DNA from 4 places in the Neorhizobium sp. T25_13 genome. Region 1 is predicted to be linked to each of the others. Evidence: riboswitches for the same ligand, from Rfam matches in the RefSeq annotation. Region 1 holds a riboswitch; each other region holds the start of a gene.
The links. A riboswitch is a leader RNA that binds a small molecule or an ion and turns the genes downstream of it on or off. The one in region 1 is predicted to bind thiamine pyrophosphate.
Positions count from the first base shown of each region.

Region 2: it holds a riboswitch for thiamine pyrophosphate, as region 1 does, so the genes downstream of both, C5J22_RS12455 (ABC transporter permease) here and thiB (thiamine ABC transporter substrate binding subunit) in region 1, are expected to answer to the same signal.
Region 3: it holds a riboswitch for thiamine pyrophosphate, as region 1 does, so the genes downstream of both, thiC (phosphomethylpyrimidine synthase ThiC) here and thiB (thiamine ABC transporter substrate binding subunit) in region 1, are expected to answer to the same signal.
Region 4: it holds a riboswitch for thiamine pyrophosphate, as region 1 does, so the genes downstream of both, thiM (hydroxyethylthiazole kinase) here and thiB (thiamine ABC transporter substrate binding subunit) in region 1, are expected to answer to the same signal.

Region 1 is NZ_PVBI01000017.1:47,269-51,541, forward strand. It holds gene C5J22_RS27490 (ABC-F family ATP-binding cassette domain-containing protein) at 1-1,590, shown strand, start outside; gene C5J22_RS27495 (response regulator) at 1,751-2,200, shown strand; TPP riboswitch at 2,298-2,405, shown strand; gene thiB (thiamine ABC transporter substrate binding subunit) at 2,446-3,456, shown strand; gene thiP (thiamine/thiamine pyrophosphate ABC transporter permease ThiP) at 3,461-4,273, shown strand, end outside.
Region 2 is NZ_PVBI01000004.1:486,515-490,787, reverse strand. It holds gene C5J22_RS12460 (ABC transporter permease subunit) at 1-1,441, shown strand, start outside; TPP riboswitch at 1,509-1,612, shown strand; gene C5J22_RS12455 (ABC transporter permease) at 1,748-2,530, shown strand; gene C5J22_RS12450 (ABC transporter substrate-binding protein) at 2,527-3,471, shown strand; gene C5J22_RS12445 (hypothetical protein) at 3,569-4,273, shown strand, end outside.
Region 3 is NZ_PVBI01000010.1:197,437-201,709, reverse strand. It holds gene thiC (phosphomethylpyrimidine synthase ThiC) at 1-1,676, opposite strand, end outside; TPP riboswitch at 1,776-1,908, opposite strand; gene C5J22_RS22880 (acyl carrier protein) at 2,088-2,339, shown strand; gene C5J22_RS22875 (acyl-CoA dehydrogenase family protein) at 2,341-3,522, shown strand; gene C5J22_RS22870 (amino acid--[acyl-carrier-protein] ligase) at 3,572-4,273, shown strand, end outside.
Region 4 is NZ_PVBI01000015.1:8,586-12,858, forward strand. It holds gene C5J22_RS26040 (heavy metal translocating P-type ATPase) at 1-1,919, opposite strand, end outside; TPP riboswitch at 2,034-2,129, shown strand; gene thiM (hydroxyethylthiazole kinase) at 2,168-2,980, shown strand; gene thiE (thiamine phosphate synthase) at 2,977-3,615, shown strand; gene thiD (bifunctional hydroxymethylpyrimidine kinase/phosphomethylpyrimidine kinase) at 3,612-4,273, shown strand, end outside.

The DNA.
Region 1 (4,273 bases):
TTCGCCGACTATTCGACGGTGCAGGCCTATGCCGAAGCGGGCCTCGGCCCGGGCGACGACCCCTATCGCGTCACCTATCTGCTCGAACATCTGGGCCTCACCGGCCAGGAACACCCGAACACGCTCTCCGGCGGAGAATCCCGACGCGCAGCACTGGCCCGCGTCATGGCGCCCGAACCCGACATCCTGATGCTCGACGAGCCCACCAACCATCTCGACCTGCCGACCATCGAATGGCTGGAAGAGGAGCTGCGCAAGACGCGAAGCGCGCTCGTGGTGATCTCGCACGACAGGCGTTTCCTCGAAAAGGTCTCGAATGCCACCGTCTGGCTCGATCGCGGCACGTCACGACGCCTCAACCGCGGTTTCGGCGAGTTCGAAGCGTGGCGCGACGAGGTGCTGGAGGCGGAAGAGCTGGAACAGCACAAGCTCGGCAAAGCGATCGAGCGCGAAGAGCACTGGCTGCGCTACGGCGTGACGGCCCGCCGCAAGCGCAACATGCGCCGCCTCGGCGAGTTGCAGACGATGCGCGGCAATTACCGCGGCCACAAGGGACCGCAGGGCACGGTGCAGGCGAGCGTCAGCGAAGGCCGTGAATCCGGCAAGCTGGTCATCGAGGCCGAAAACATCACCAAGAGCTACGACGAGCGGATCATCGTCGCACCGTTCTCGATCCGCGTGCATCGCGGCGACTGCATCGGTCTCGTCGGCCCGAACGGCGCCGGCAAGACGACGCTTCTGAAGATGCTGACCGGCCAGTTGGCACCCGACACCGGCACCGTCAAGCTCGGCACCAATCTGGAAATCGCCACACTCGACCAGAAGCGCGAGGACCTGGACCCCGAGGACACGCTGTCCCACTATCTGACGGATGGACGCGGCGAGACGCTGCTGGTCAACGGCGAACAGCGGCATGTCGCAGGCTACATGAAGGATTTCCTGTTCCAGCCGGAGCAGATCAGGACACCGATCAAGAACCTGTCCGGCGGCGAGCGCGCCCGACTGATGCTTGCCCGCATCATGGCCCGGCCGTCCAACCTCCTGATATTGGACGAACCGACCAACGACCTCGACATCGAGACGCTGGACCTGCTGCAGGAAATCGTCGCCGGCTATTCCGGCACCGTCATCCTCGTCAGCCACGACCGCGACTTCCTCGACCGCACCGTGACCTCGACCATCGCCCCCGCAAATCCGGACGCACCGGACGGCCGCTGGATCGAATATGCCGGCGGCTACACGGATATGCTGGCGCAGCGCAAGGGCGCGCTGGAGGAAAGGCGCCGCACCGAAAAAGCTGACAGGGCAAAAACCGATACCGCGGCATCGGGTTCCGGCACGCCCAAGGGCAAAGGCAAGCTTTCCTTCAAGCAGAAATTCGCGCTCGAGAACCTGCCGAAGGAAATGGCAAAAGCCGAGGCCGAGATCGCCGCCCGCGAGAAGAAAATGGCCGATCCCAATCTCTTCACCAAGGATCCCGCCGCCTTCAACAAGCTGGCTGCGGAGATGGAAAAGCTGCGCCAAAGCATCAGCAAAATGGAAGAAGAATGGCTGGAACTCGAAATGCTGCGTGAAGAAATTGAAGGCTGATTTGCGATTTGTTAAACTTAACAAATAGTTAGCTGAAAAAATATTTGTCGCGGAGCGGAACATATGATGTCCCGGGGCGTTCTGGGGTGTAAGTAGTGGTCGAAATGTCCCGGGGACGGATCGGCCTGCCAGGAACCGATCAACCGAATGGGGACATCCAATGCTGACAAATGTTACGCGTCGTCGGCTGGCCACTGAGGCGATGAATCAAAGAGTCATGATTGTCGAAGACGAGTTTCTGATCGCGCTCGATGTAGCCGAGACGATCGAAGCCATGGGCCTGAAAGTCGCCGGTTTTGCCAATGCCCGCAAACACGCCCTGGCGCTCGCCGCCTATGCCGATATCGCTCTGGTCGATGTCAATCTTTCGGACGGCCGGACTGGTCCGGAGATCGGTCGCGAGCTTGCCGAACAATATGGCATCACCGTCGTGTTCATGACGGGTAATCCGGACGATGTGGAAGCCGGCGTCAAGGGCTCGCTCGGCGTTCTCACCAAACCGGTCATGCCCGATGTGGTCGAAAAGACGATCGACTACGCCGTTGCCAACCGGCTGGGCGGCATGGCGATCGTTCCGCGTGAACTGAAAGTGTTTCCGCAGAACCACTGAGCCATGAACCACCGAGCCATGTTGCTCCTGCCGAATGCGCCTTGAGCCGGCCGCAGACCGCCTCTTGCCAGCCATTCGCCTCGCCGCTAAATCTGATCCTGCTCTAACGGGGTGCCGCGCGTTTTCGTGCGGCTGAGAGGCCTTTGGCCAACCCGCGGAACCTGATCCGGTTAACACCGGCGGAGGGATTAGACGGCTCTTCATCAGCGCCTATCCCCCTTTGTCACCAAAACGAGGAGACGCTGATGCGCAGCACCATTCTTTCGATACTCGTGGCCGCTACCGCCTTTTCCCTTTCCGCGCCGGCCGAAGCGCAGGAAAAGACGCTGACCGTCTACACCTACGAGAGCTTCATCTCCGATTGGGGCCCGGGTCCCAAGGTGAAAGAGGCGTTCGAAAAGACCTGCGCCTGCAAGCTCAATTTCGTCGGCGTCGCCGATGGCGTGGCGCTTCTGACCCGCCTGAAGCTGGAAGGCAAAGGCACCGACGCCGATATCGCGCTCGGCCTCGATACCAACCTGATCTCCGAGGCGAAGGCGACCGGCCTGTTCGAGCCGCACGGGCTCGACGCCGCCGCGGCCAAGGTCCCCGGCAATTACAGCGACGACACGTTCATCCCCTACGACTACGGCCATTTCGCCGTTGTCTACGATACCCAGGCGATCAAGAACCCGCCGAAAAGCCTCAAGGAACTGGTGGACGGCGATCCGGCGCAGAAGATCGCCATCGAGGACCCGCGCACCTCGACCCCCGGCCTCGGCCTGCTGCTCTGGGTGAAATCGGTCTATGGCGACCAGGCACCGGAGGCCTGGGCGAAGCTCAGGAAACGCGTGCTGACCGTCACGCCCGGCTGGTCGGAGGCCTATGGCCTGTTCACCAAGGGCGAAGTGCCGATGGTATTTTCCTACACGACCTCGCCCGCCTATCACATGGTCGAGGAGAAGACGGACCGCTATCAGGCCGCCGCGTTCTCCGAAGGCCACTACATCCAGATCGAGGTCGCCGGCATGCTGAAGGGGGCGAAGGAAAAGGACCTGGCGAAACAGTTCCTGAAATTCATGGTCTCGCCGGCCTTCCAGGACGTCATCCCGACCACCAACTGGATGATGCCGGCCGCCAAGACCTCCCAGCCGCTCCCCGACGCATTCAACAAGCTGGTGCAGCCGACGAAAACTTTCCTGATGGGGTCGGACGAGGTCGCCAAAAACCGGCAGGCCTGGATCGACGAATGGCTGACCGCCATGAGCATGAACTAATCCCATGCTGACTCGAGCCGAGCGGAGACGCGGGATAGGCTGGGGGCTGCTGAGCCTTGTCGGAATCGCCCTCTTCGTCGGCTTCGCCGTCGCCGCCCTTCTCTCCTGGGACGCCGGCAACACCCAAAGCCGGCTGTTCACCGCCTATACCTGGCGGATCCTGCGCTTCGCCCTGCTGCAGGCGGTTCTTTCGATGCTGCTGTCGGTCGCCTTCGCCCTTCCCGTCGCACTCGCGCTCGCACGCCGCCCGCGCTTTCCGGGCCGTGTATGGGTCATCCGGCTGATGGCATTGCCGATGGGCCTGCCGGTGCTGATCGGTGCACTCGGCCTGATCGGCATCTGGGGGCGGCAGGGAGTGATAAACAGCCTGCTATTGAAGCTTGGTCTCGAACAACCGATCAGCATTTATGGGCTTTCCGGCATCTTGCTGGCACATGTGTTCTTCAACCTGCCGCTCGCCGCGAGACTGCTGCTTGCGGCGCTGGAGCGCCAGCCGGCGGAATATTGGCTGCTCTCCTCCAGCCTCGGGATGAAACCCTTCTCCGTTTTCCGCTTCATCGAGTGGCCTGCGGCCCGCCGCGTCATCCCGGGCATTGCCGGCCTGATCTTCATGCTGTGCGCCACGAGCTTCACGCTCGTCCTGGTGCTCGGCGGCGGGCCGGCTGCAACCACGCTCGAGGTGGCGATTTACCAGTCGCTGCGTTTCGATTTCGACCCTCCACGCGCCATAGCGCTGTCGCTGCTGCAGATCGGCATTACGGCGCTGATCCTGATCGCGATTTCGCTGTTTCCAGCCCCTGACGACGCTGGTATCACG
Region 2 (4,273 bases), on a different contig from region 1:
TTACCCGCTCGCCCACTTTCTGGCACGGATGCCGGTGAAATACCGCGCAGCCGCGTTCGCCGTCATCCTCATTCCGCTGCTGACCAATGTCGTGGTGCGTTCGCTCGGCATCATTCTGCTGCTGGCACCGGAAGGGCTGATCAATTCGGTCACCGGGCTGATCGGCATCCCGCCGGCCCGGTACATGCTGTTCACGCACGGCGCGGTCGCGGTCGCGCTGGCGCAGGTCTTCCTGCCCTTCATGGTGCTGGCGCTCTACGACAATCTGCAGAACACCTCGCCGCGCGTGCATGAAGCGGCCCAGAGCCTCGGCGCCTCTCCTGCGGTCCGGTTCCTCACCGTCGACCTGCCGCTTTCGCTGCCCGGCCTGCGCTCCGGCACTGTGATCGTTTTCCTGATGGCGACCACGGCTTACGTTTCCGCCTCCCTGCTTGGCGGCAAAAAGGTCTGGACCACCGGCATGCTGGTGCTGCAGGAGGCGATCAAGAACCTCAATGCGCCGCTTGCCGCGGCACTTGCGATCATCATGACCGTCACCGGTCTCGCGTTTGCGGCGCTCTGCGCCTACTCGCTCAACCGCCTGATGCCGTGGCTGAAGGGCAAGCCCAGCAATCCCTGGAGCATTCCCCGCTGGCTGGTGCCGATCATCAACATCCTCGGGCCGATCGTTTCAAAACTGCTGCTCGCCATCTCGCTGCTGCTCCTGCTGCTGCCGCTGGTGCTGGTCTGCATCCAGAGTTTCAACGACGTGCCGCAGGCGACCGCTTCCGGCTTCCGCGGTTTCACCCTCAAATGGTACGAGGCGGTGTTTTTTGCCGGAACCTATGCGGATGCCTTCTGGGTGTCGGTGCGGCTTGCCGTCACCTCGATGCTGGTGGCGCTTTCGCTTTCGCTGCCGGCGGCCTTCGCGCTCGCCCGTTATCCGTTCAAGGGTCGCTCCGCGCTCCTGGCTTTCTGGCTGCTGCCGATGTCGCTGCCCCACGTGGCGATCGGGGTCGGAATGCTGCGGCTCTTGCAGATCTACCTGATCATTCCGCCCTTCCTCGGCCTCGTGGCGATCCATGTGATCGTCATCCTGCCGTTTGCGATCACGCTTCTGACCACCTCGGTCATGGGGCTCGACCGGGCGCAGGAGGAGGCGGCGGCGAGCCTCGGGGCAAGCCCGGTGCGGCGGTTTTTCCTGATCATCATGCCGGGTCTGGCGCCGGGACTGTTTGCGGCCGGTATCGTCGGCTTCCTGCTGAGCTTCGGCGAGGTGACGGTGACGAGCTTTCTCACCACCGCCCGCCTGACGACTCTGCCGGTCCGCATCTACGCGGAATCGACCTTCAGCCTGGAGCCGACCGCGCATGCCATCTCGGCCGTCCTGATCCTCTTCACGGTCATCGCGCTGGCTTTGCTGGGCAGGGTGGTCCGCCTCGACCGTCTCTACGCGCGGTAAACTGGAGAGGATTGCGGGCGGGTAGGCCGGTCCGCTTGACAGGCATACTGAAAACCGACAGTTATCGTCTTATTCCGAGGGGGGCATCTTGACGATGCTGAGATGGCGGTGAGCCGGACCCTTGAACCTGATCCGGGTCATGCCGGCGTAGGAACGGAAATAAGCGTCATTCGACGATACTTTCTCTTCTCCGCTTCACCTGGATCTCCGTGATTGACTGATCTGGAGATCGACCGATGACATCCATTCTTCCCGTGGTTCCGCGAGGATATCCGGTCCCGGCGTGCAGGTTCGGCGCGTAGCATCATGCGCGCGTCCCATGCGGTCATCGGCCTCGTCCTGCTTGTCGCCCTCTGGCAAGCGGGCGTCTGGCTGTTTGCTCCGCCCCGTTACATTCTGCCGTCTCCGATTGCCGTTGCTTCCGCCTTCGGGCGGCAGCCGGGTTTCCTGCTGCAGAACGGCCTCGTGACGCTGACGGAAATCGTGTTCGGTTTGGCGATCGGCGCAGGCCTCGGCATCGCCACGGCCTTCGGCGTCGCCGCGTTGCCGCGGCTTGGTCGTCTCGTCTGGCCGATGGTGCTGATCCTGCAGGCCTTTCCCGTCTTCGTGCTGGCGCCGATCCTGGTTCTCTGGCTGGGTTTCGGGCTGGCCTCGAAAGTGGCGATGACGACGATCATCATCTTCTTTCCGGTCGCGTCGGCCTTTGCCGATGGTCTTCGTCGCACCGACCAGGAAATCCTCGACGCCGTCTCGCTGGAGGGCGCGAACCACTGGCAGACGCTGGTGTCGATGCGCGTGCCGCTGGCGATCCCGAGCCTCGTCTCCGGTCTTCGGGTCGCTGCCCCGCTTGCGCCGCTTGGTGCGGTCGTCGGGGAATGGGTCGGCGCGTCCGGCGGGCTCGGCTTCGTGATGATCCAGGCCAATGCCCGCATGCAGACCGACACGGTGTTCGCGGCGATGACCATATTGGCAATCCTTACCCTCATTCTACGGCTTCTTATCGACCGGCTGACCGCCGGGCTCGCCCCGTGGGCCAGCGAAGCCGACCCTTCATCTTCATCCGCATCAGGGAGTTCCGTCCGATCATGATCCGTATCCTCACCGCGTCCTTCATTGCGCTGGCCAGTCTGGCTGCGCCCGTTTCTGCGCAGGCCGCCGACAAGCTCAGCGTGCTGCTCGAATGGTTCGTCAATCCGGACCACGCGCCGATGGCCATCGCCAAGCAGCGCGGGCTGTTTGCCGATGCCAATCTCGACGTCGAGCTCATCCCGCCGTCAGACGCCTCCGCGGTGCCGCGGCTGGTTTCGGCCGGCCAGGCGGATATCGGCATCCACTACCAGCCCAATCTCTATCTCGACCATGAGGCAGGGCTGCCGCTGGTGCGGTTCGGCACGCTGGTCGAGACGCCCTTGAACACCGTCACGGTGCTGGCGGACGGTCCGATCAAGAGCCTCAAGGACCTGAAGGGCAAGAAGGTCGGCTTTTCCGTCACCGGTTTCGAGGATGCGATGCTGAAGCGCATGCTGGCCTCCGAAGGGCTTTCGAACGGCGATGTGGAACTGATCAACGTCAATTTTTCGCTGTCACCGTCGCTGATCGGCGGCAAGGTGGATGCGACGCTCGGCGGTTTCCGCAATTTCGAGCTGACCCAGATGAAGATCGAGGGCCATCCGGGTCGCGCCTTCTTCCCGGAAGAGCACGGCGTTCCGGCCTATGACGAGCTGATCTTCGTCACCCGCCGCGATTCTGCCGCCGATAACCGGCTGCCGCGTTTCCTGCATGCCGTCGAGCAGGCTTCGATCTACATCACCAACCATCCGCAGGAGGCTTGGCAGCTTTTCGTCAAGGCCTATCCCAACCTCGATGACGAACTGAACCGCACCGCGTTCTTCGACACGCTGCCGCGCTTTGCCAAGCGTCCGGCCGCACTCGACCAAGGCCGCTATCAGCGCTTCGCCGCCTTCATGCAGGAAATGGGACTGATCAAGACCGTGCCGCCGATCGGGGATCTCGCGGTCGAAATCAAGTAAGCCAAGCTGCTGATATTGTTTGATTTGAACGCCGGGGTTCGCGTAACGTGATTTTCATGCCAGACAGGCTTTTCACGTTACGCACTTCGGAGTTTGCTTGACCATCGGACTTGCCCATGCGGAACTGATCGCGGTTCTGTCCGCCGTGACCGGCGACGAGCCGCGCGTGATGACGGTTCGCTCCGGCGATGCGCTGCCATCCGGGCCTTTCGAGCTTGGGCACAGGAGCCTGCAGGCCGGGCTTCGCGAATGGGTGGGGGACCAGACCGGCCATCCGCTCGGTTATCTCGAACAGCTCTATACCTTCGCCGACCGCGACCGGACCCATGAGGATGCCGAGGGGCGGACGATCTCGATCAGCTATCTCGGCCTGGTCCGCGAGCAGGCCGCACCCGGTGCCGGAAAACCCGGTTGGCACGGCTGGTACGAATATTTCCCCTGGGAAGACCATCGCGGGGGCAGGCCGGAGATACAGGCGGCCATCACCGACCGCCTGCAGGATTGGGTCGCTTCGGAAACGGCGCGCCGCGAACACCGCCGGCGCCGTGTCGATTTTGCCTTCGGCCTCGACGGCGCCGCATGGAACGAGGATCTCGGCCTGCAGCGTTACGAACTGATGTATGAGGCAGGGCTGGTGACCGAGGCCGGTTGTCCGCCGACCAAAAGTTTCGGGCGTTCGATGTTTGCCGACCACCGCCGCATCCTGGCGACCGGGATCGCGCGGCTGCGCGCCAAGATCAAATACCGCCCGGTGGTCTTCGAATTGATGCCTGAAAGTTTTACGCTGTCGCAATTGCAGCGC
Region 3 (4,273 bases), on a different contig from region 1:
GAGCAGAAATGCGCCACCTTGTGCGCCTCCTTCGGCAAGGTCTCGTCATGCATCGAGCGGGCCGTTTCCGGATCGAGGGAGAGGTTGAACTGGTCCTCCCAGCGGAACTCGAAGCGGGCGCGCGACAGCGCGTCGTCGCGCACCTGCGCCGCGGGATGGCCCTTGGCGAGATCGGCCGCATGTGCTGCGATCTTGTAGGTGATGACGCCCACCTTGACGTCGTTGCGATCCGGCAAGCCGAGATGTTCCTTCGGCGTCACGTAGCAGAGCATGGCGGTGCCGAACCAGCCGATCATCGCCGCCCCGATGCCCGACGTGATGTGGTCGTAGCCCGGCGCGATATCGGTGGTCAGCGGCCCGAGCGTATAGAACGGCGCTTCGCCGCAGACCGCAAGCTGCTTGTCCATGTTGGCCTTGATTTTGTGCATCGGCACATGGCCGGGGCCTTCGATCATCACCTGGCAATCCTTCGCCCAGGCGATCTTCGTCAGCTCCCCGAGGGTCTCCAGTTCCGCGAACTGGGCCGCATCGTTGGCATCGGCGATCGAACCCGGGCGAAGACCATCGCCGAGCGAGAACGAGACGTCATAGGCCCGGGCGATGTCGCAGATTTCCTCGAAATGTTCGTAGAGGAAACTCTCCTTGTGGTGGTGCAGACACCACTTGGCCATGATCGAGCCGCCGCGGGAAACGATGCCGGTGACGCGGTTGACGGTGAGCGGGATATAGGCGAGCCGCACGCCGGCATGGATGGTGAAATAGTCGACGCCCTGTTCGGCCTGTTCGATCAGCGTGTCGCGATAGACCTCCCAGGTCAGGTCCTCGGCAATGCCGTTCACCTTTTCGAGCGCCTGGTAGAGCGGCACGGTGCCGATCGGCACCGGCGAATTGCGGATGATCCAGTCGCGGATATTGTGGATGTTGCGGCCGGTCGACAGGTCCATGACCGTATCGGCGCCCCAGCGGATCGCCCAGACCATCTTCTCGACTTCCTCGGCCATCGACGAGGTGACGGCCGAATTGCCGATATTGGCATTGATCTTCACCAGGAAGTTGCGGCCGATGATCATCGGTTCGGATTCGGGATGGTTGATATTGGCGGGAATGATCGCCCGGCCTTCGGCGACTTCGCGCCGAACGAATTCGGGGGTCACGAAGTCCGGCACATGGGCGCCGAAACTTTCGCCGTCGCGGATGAGCGGCTCGCTGGCCGCCTGCCGGCCGAGGTTCTCGCGGATGGCGACGAATTCCATCTCCGGCGTGACGATGCCGGCCCGCGCATAGGCGAGCTGGGTGACGGCCCTGCCCGCCGTCGCCTTGAAGGGCTGGTTGCGGACCGGGAATTCCGGCGTCAGGTGGCTGCCGGACACGAAGCCGTTGTCCTCCGGCCTGACGATGCGGCCTTCATAGGTTTCGACATCGCCGCGGGCGACAATCCAGCTTTCGCGCAGGCGAGGCAGGCCGGCATCGATGCTGATCGCGGCGCCTTCGGCGGTATAGGGACCGGAGGAATCGTAGACGGTGACCGGCGGCTCGCCGGAGGTCGGATGCAACGCGATCTGGCGCATCGGCACGCGGATGTCCGGGTGGATCGTTCCTGCTTTCAGGACCTTCGTGGAAGCGGGAAGCGGGCCGGTGGTGACGACCGGGGTGAGCTTGGTGGTTGCAATATTCATGGCTCAAGGCTCCAAGGTTTGACGTTTGGAGACCCAGTTCCAGTGTTGGAATGATGGAAAAACACCCCGGAATCCGAAGGACGGTTTCCCGCCCTCGCTGCCGCAGCGCCCGCACCGTCCCTACGCCAGTATGAACTGGATCAGGTTCAACGGGTCACTGCGCCTCGGCCGGCCAAAGCCGGTCCGACCAGCAGTATCTCAGCCCCTTGGCGGGACCCCCCTGGTGAATGGCGCCATCAGAAACCCGCGGGCCGTTGATGTCAAGCCGGGGCATGCGGATGGCGATCGATCGGATTTTACGGAATCCCGCAGCCCTAACTTCACGACGTTTATTACCGGAATCTTATGCTTTCCTGCGTAATAACGTCCCCAGCGATGAACGCAGAATTTGAACGATCCGGAGATGTCGAGATGAACGAGACCATTCGCGAATTGCTCACACGTGTAGGCGGCCTTCCGGTCGCGGTGACCGAGTTGGAAGACGGCGCCGATCTTTATGCGGCCGGCCTCTCCTCATTTGCATCCGTACAACTGATGCTCGGCCTGGAAGAGGCCTTCGACATCGAGTTTCCCGACAGCCTTTTGAACCGCAAGTCCTTCGCCAGCATAGCCGCGATCGAGCAGACGGTTTCGCATATCCTGAAAGCGCGCGAGGCCGCTTGAGATGAGCCTCCCCGCCTTTGCCGCCGACATGAGCCTGAGCGCCCGCGCTCACCGCGTGGCAGCCGTAGCGGCCGAATTTGCCGACCGCGTCGATCATGACGGCCGCTTCCCCCGCGAGGCGGTCGATGCCATGAAAGCCGAGCGCCTGATCGGCATCCAGATCCCGGCCGCGTTCGGCGGCGAGGGTGCTTCGATCGCCGAGATCGCCGAGGTCTGCTCCATCCTGGGACAGGCCTGCGCCGCGAGCGCCATGGTTTTCGCCATGCACCAGATCAAGGTTTCGAGCCTCGTGGAGCACGGTGGCGACAGCGAATGGCATCGGGATTTCATGCGCGAGCTTGCCGGCCGCCAGCTTCTCGTCGCCTCCGCGACGACCGAGGGCGGCATCGGCGGCAATATGCGCAACTCCATCTGCGCGATCGAGGTCGACGGCGACGTCTGCCGCTTGACCAAGGATGCGACGGTGATTTCCTACGGCGCCCACGCCGATGCGATCATGGTCACCTCGCGCTCCAACGAGAAGGCCGCACCGACCGACCAGGTCATGACCGTCTTCAAGCAAGGCCAGTATACCCTGCAGAAGACCGTCGACTGGGATACGCTCGGCATGCGCGGCACCTGCTCCGACGGTTTCCTCTTCAGGGGCGAGGCGCCGTCCGTCCAGATCTTTCCAAAGCCGTTCGCCGAGATCGCGGCGCAATCGATGCTCGCCACCTCGCATCTCCTCTGGAGCGCGGTCTGGTACGGGATCGCCGCCGACGCGGTACTGCGCGCGCAGGCCTTCGTGCGTGCCGCCGCCCGCAAGGCCGGCGGCACCCAGCCGCCCGGCGCGCTGAGGCTCGCCGAAGCCTCGAACCTGCTGCAGCTCCTCAAGGCCGGCATCCTCTCCGGCCTCAGGATCTACGCGGATGCCAAGGCGGATCACGACCAGCTGTCGTCGATGGCGTTTTCGATCGCCATGAATAACGTCAAGCTGGCTTCCTCCGAGACCATCCTGACCATCATCAACCAGGCGATGATCATCTGCGGCATCATGGGCTACAAGAACGGCACGCCCTACAGTCTCGGCCGGCATCTGCGCGACGCGCATTCCGCCCAGCTGATGATTTCCAACGACCGCATCCTCGGCAACACGTCGACCATGCTGCTCGTTCAGAAACCGGACACCAGCCTGCTCGGCTGACGCCCCGATCATTTCATATGTAAACCATTGAAAAGAATGAGGTAAAGCCATGGATATGCAAGTTTCATTTCTCGACCGACTGTTCGATGCAGGCCTGCTGATCGAGACGGGCGTCGACGGATTGTATGGCCGCAGCGGCCAGTTCGAAGACGTCATCGCCGCCTTCGAGCGGCTGATCGACAAGGTCGGCGGCAGCGACGGTGCCGAGGCGATGCGCTTCCCGCCGGGCATGAACCGCGCCTTCTTCGAGACCAGCGGCTATATGAAGAGCTTCCCGCAGCTCGCCGGCACGGTGCATTCGTTCTGCGGCAACGAACTCGACCATATGAGCCTGCTGAAATGCATGGAAGTCGGCGAGGAGGACTGGACCAAGGGCCAGGAAGCGACCGACATCGTGCTAACGCCGGCGGCCTGCTATCCGCTCTATCCGACCGTTGCGCGCCGCGGCAGCCTGCCCGCCGGCGGCGCCCTCTTCGACCTGCAGAGCTACTGCTTCCGCCACGAGCCCTCCAAGGATCCGGCCCGCCAGCAGCTGTTCCGCATGCGCGAATATGTCTGCATGGGGACCGAAAGCCACGTCACCGATTTCCGCCAGCTGTGGATGGATCGCGGCGTCGAGATGATGAAGTCGCTCGGCCTCGAGGTGGAGATCGACATCGCCAACGACCCGTTCTTCGGCCGCGCCGGCAAGATGCTGGTCAACAACCAGCGCGACCAGAACCTGAAGTTCGAGCTCCTGATCCCGATCACC
Region 4 (4,273 bases), on a different contig from region 1:
GTGCGGGCATTGTCGCCGGTCAGCATCACGGTCCGGATGCCGGCATCGGTCAGCGCCGTCAGGCCGGCCCTGGCGTCGGGACGCGGCTCGTCGCGCATGGCGATGGCACCGGCGAGGACCCCGCCGACGATCAGCACCGAGACGGTCTTGCCTTCGTCGTTGAGGCCGGTGATCCGCCGGCCGTGCGCCATCGGCAGCGAAACCCGCTCGGCTGCGGCCTTGGGCGAACCGAGGAAAACTTCCTCACCTTCGACCACGGCCGTGACACCCTTGCCGCCGAGCGCCCGGGCATCCGTCGCGGTCGGAATCTCGACCTCGTCATCGGCAGCCTTGGCAAGGATCGCGACGGCGAGCGGATGGCTGGAGCCGGTTTCGAGCGCAGCGGCAAAGCGCAACACGTCTTCCGCATTGCGGCCGAAGGCGATGACATCGGTCACCTGGGGTCTGCCGGCCGTCAGCGTGCCGGTCTTGTCGAGCGCGACGGCGGTGATCTTGCCGAGCGTTTCGAGCACCGCGCCGCCCTTCATCAAGAGGCCGCGGCGGGCACCTGACGACAGCGATGCGGCGATTGCCGCCGGCGTCGAGATGACCAGAGCGCAGGGGCAGCCGATCAAGAGGATCGCCAGGCCCTTGTAGACCCACTCGCTCCAGGACGCGCCGGCAGCGAGCGGCGGCAGGATGGCGACCAGCGCCGCAACGGCGACGACACCCGGCGTGTAATAGCGGGAAAACCGGTCGATGAAGCGTTCGGTCGGGGCCTTGCTTTCCTGCGCCTCCTCGACCAACCGCACCACGCGGGCAATCGTATTGTCCTCGGCAGCTGCCGTCACGCGAACCCGCAAGGCGGCATCACCGTTGATCGTGCCGGCAAACACCGTGTCGTCGATACCCTTGGCAACCGGCGTGCTTTCGCCTGTCACCGGCGCTTCGTCGATCGCGCTTTCGCCGGCGATGATGACGCCGTCCGCCGAAATGCGGTCGCCGGGACGCACGAGGATGGTCGCGCCAACCGCAAGGCTCTCGGCCGGCACTTCGCGGGTCTGGCCGTTTTCTTCGAGCAGCGCGTTCTTCGGCGCGAGCGCCGTCAGGCTCTGGATGCTCTGGCGCGCCTTGCCGGCCGCGACCCCCTCCAGCAGTTCCCCGACGAGGAAAAGGAAAACCACTGCGGCCGCCTCTTCCGACGCGTCGATGATGACAGCGCCGACGGCGGCGATCGTCATCAGCATCTCGATCGAAAACGGCGTGCCGGCAAGTGCTGCCATGATCGCGCGACGGGCGATCGGCACGAGGCCGACCAACATCGCGGCGGTGAAGATATAGAGGCCATAGGCAGGGACGAGGTGGCCGAGCCCGTAAGCCGCCGTCAACACGAACCCGACCAGGATGGTCAAGCGCCCCTTTGTCGATTTCCACCACGGCCCGTCCATCGGCCCGTGATCGTGGCCGTGCAGGTCTTCGATGTCTGAGGCAGCGTGGTCGTCATCATGATGGTGGGGGTCGTGGCCACAACTCTGCCCATGTTCGTGGCTGTGCCCGCCGCCCCCCTCATCCGACCGCTCCGCGGCCACCTTCTCCCCGCTAGGGAGAAGAAGACTTGCCGCACCGTCTCCGTCCTCCTCTCCCCTCGGGGAGAGGTCCGCCGAGTGAAGCGGAGGCGGGATGAGGGGGCCGCTCGCTCCGACGTTGGCCGGCGCTCTCTGCCCCAGCGCCCTCAGCGTATACCCCAGCCCGACGACCTTCTTCTCGATCGCTCCAAGATCGCCCGTCCCATCATGTTTCACAGTCATCGTGCCGGATGCAACCGAAACGGACACGTCCGCGACGCCCGGCATGCGGCGAACCGCGGTGTCGATCTTCGTCGCGCAGCTGGCGCAATCCATGCCGCCAACCTTGTATCGTGCCTGTGTCGTGGCGCTCATCATCTCTTTCCCGTTTGGACCGAGCCCCGTCTCTACAACCTCTAGCGACTAGAGCTGCAAGGCCCAAAATCAGAAAAAATCACTGGCGAAGCGCATTCTCTTTGCTGTAAGCCATGGTGAAGACAGGGGCGTCCGGCAGAGCCGGGCTGAGAAGCACCCTTAGAACCTGAACCAGATCATGCTGGCGGAGGGAGTCGTCCGGGCGTTCAACATTGCGCCCCGCGCCTGCCCCGCCGAACGAGGCAGACATGCAGACGACAACGCTCCTTGCGGAAACCCCCGGCCAGCTGTTGACGGCGATGCGCGCGAAAAATCCGCTTGTCCAGAACATCACCAATTTTGTAGCGATGAACATCGCAGCCAACGTGATGCTTGCCGCCGGCGCCTCGCCCGCCATGGTGCATACGAAGGAAGAGGCCGGCGAATTCGCCCGCATCGCTTCGGCCCTGACGATCAATATCGGCACCCTGTCGCCGGATTTCCTGGCCGGCATGAAGGCCGCGGCCGCCTCCGCCACGGAAGCTGGCAAGCCATGGGTGCTCGATCCCGTCGCCCATTATGCCACCGCCTATCGCCGCGTGGCGCTCGCCGAACTCATGGAACTGAGGCCGACGATCATCCGCGGCAACGCGTCGGAAATCATCGCTCTGGCCGGCAGCCAGTCGAGCGGCCATGGCGTCGACAGCGGCGACAGCGTCGCGGCGGCCGAAAGCTCCGCCATCGCCATCGCCCGGCAGCAGGCCTGCGTGGTGGCTGTTACCGGCGAGGTGGATTTCGTCACCGACGGCCGGCGTTCGGTCCGCATCCTCGGCGGTTCTGCCCTGATGCCGCGGGTCACAGCGCTCGGCTGCTCGCTCACCTGCCTGGTCGGCGCCTTTGCCGCCACCGCGGACGATCCCTTCGAGGCGACGGTCGCCGCGCTCGCGATGTTCGCGGTCGCGGGCGAGGAAGCGGCCTTCACCGCCTCGGGTCCCGGCTTCTTCTCGCCGATCTTCCTCGACCGCCTCGCGGCGCTGACCGGCGAGACGCTCGATGCAAAGGCAAGGATCGCCGCAGCATGAAAAAGACCTTCGACCTTTCCGTCTACCTCGTCCTTGATCCCGATCTCTGCCGCGAGATCGGCATGATCGAGACGACAAGGCTGGCGGTCGCCGGCGGCGTCACCATCGTCCAGCTCCGCGACAAGCAGGCGGACACGGCAAAAATGATCGAAACCGGCCGGGCGCTGAAGGCGGTACTGGCCGGTACCGGGGTTCCCCTGATCATCAACGACGACGTGGAGGCGGCGATCGCGATCGGCGCCGAAGGCTTGCATGTCGGCCAGAGCGACATGGTGGCAGTGATGGCGCGGCAGCGCGCCGGCCATGGCATGATCCTTGGCCTCTCGGTGGAGACCGAGGACCTGGCGCGGCGGGTGGATCCTTCCATCGTCGACTATGTCGGCATCGGTCCCGTCTTTGCGACCGGCACCAAACCCGACCATAAACAGCCGATCGGTTTCGACGGGCTTGCGCGCATCGCCGCCATGGCGCCGGTTCCGGCCGTCGCGATCGGCGGCGTCAAGGCGGAACATGCCGGACCTGCACTCGCCGCCGGCGCCAAGGGCATCGCGGTCGTCTCCGCTATCTGCGGCCAGCCCGATCCTGAAGCCGCAGCCCGCAGAATTGCCGCGGAAATCGAAAGGGCGCGCGCATGAGCATCAAGAATGTCCTGTCGATCGCCGGCTCGGACCCTTCCGGCGGCGCCGGCATCCAGGCGGACCTGAAAACCTTCGCGGCGCGCGGCACCTATGGCATGGCGGCGCTGACCGCGCTGACCGCCCAGAATACCCGAGGGGTCACCGGGATGCATGCGGTGCCCGCCGCCTTCGTCGCAAACCAGATCCGCACCATTTTTCTCGACGTGCGCGTCGACGCGGTGAAGATTGGCATGATCGCCAATGCCGAGATCGCCGAGGCGGTCGCCGACGTGCTGCGGCCCTATCGCGATACCGTGCCGATCGTGCTCGATCCGGTGATGATCGCCAAGGGCGGCTCGCCGCTGCTGGCGCTCGACGCGGTGGATGCCGTCACCTACAAGCTGATGCCGCTCGCCACCGTCGTCACCCCCAACCTCCCCGAAGCCGCAGCGCTGCTCGGCGAAACGATCGCCACGACCCGCGAAGGGATGGCAGCTCAAGCCGAGCGACTGCTGAAGATCGGGCCTAAGGCAGTCCTGGTGAAGGGCGGTCATCTGGAAGGCGAAGACAGCCCGGACGTATTGGCGGACGTTATCGGCGTCCACTGGTTCGAGGGCAAGCGCACCGCGACCAGAAACACCCACGGCACCGGCTGCACGCTGTCCAGCGCAATCGC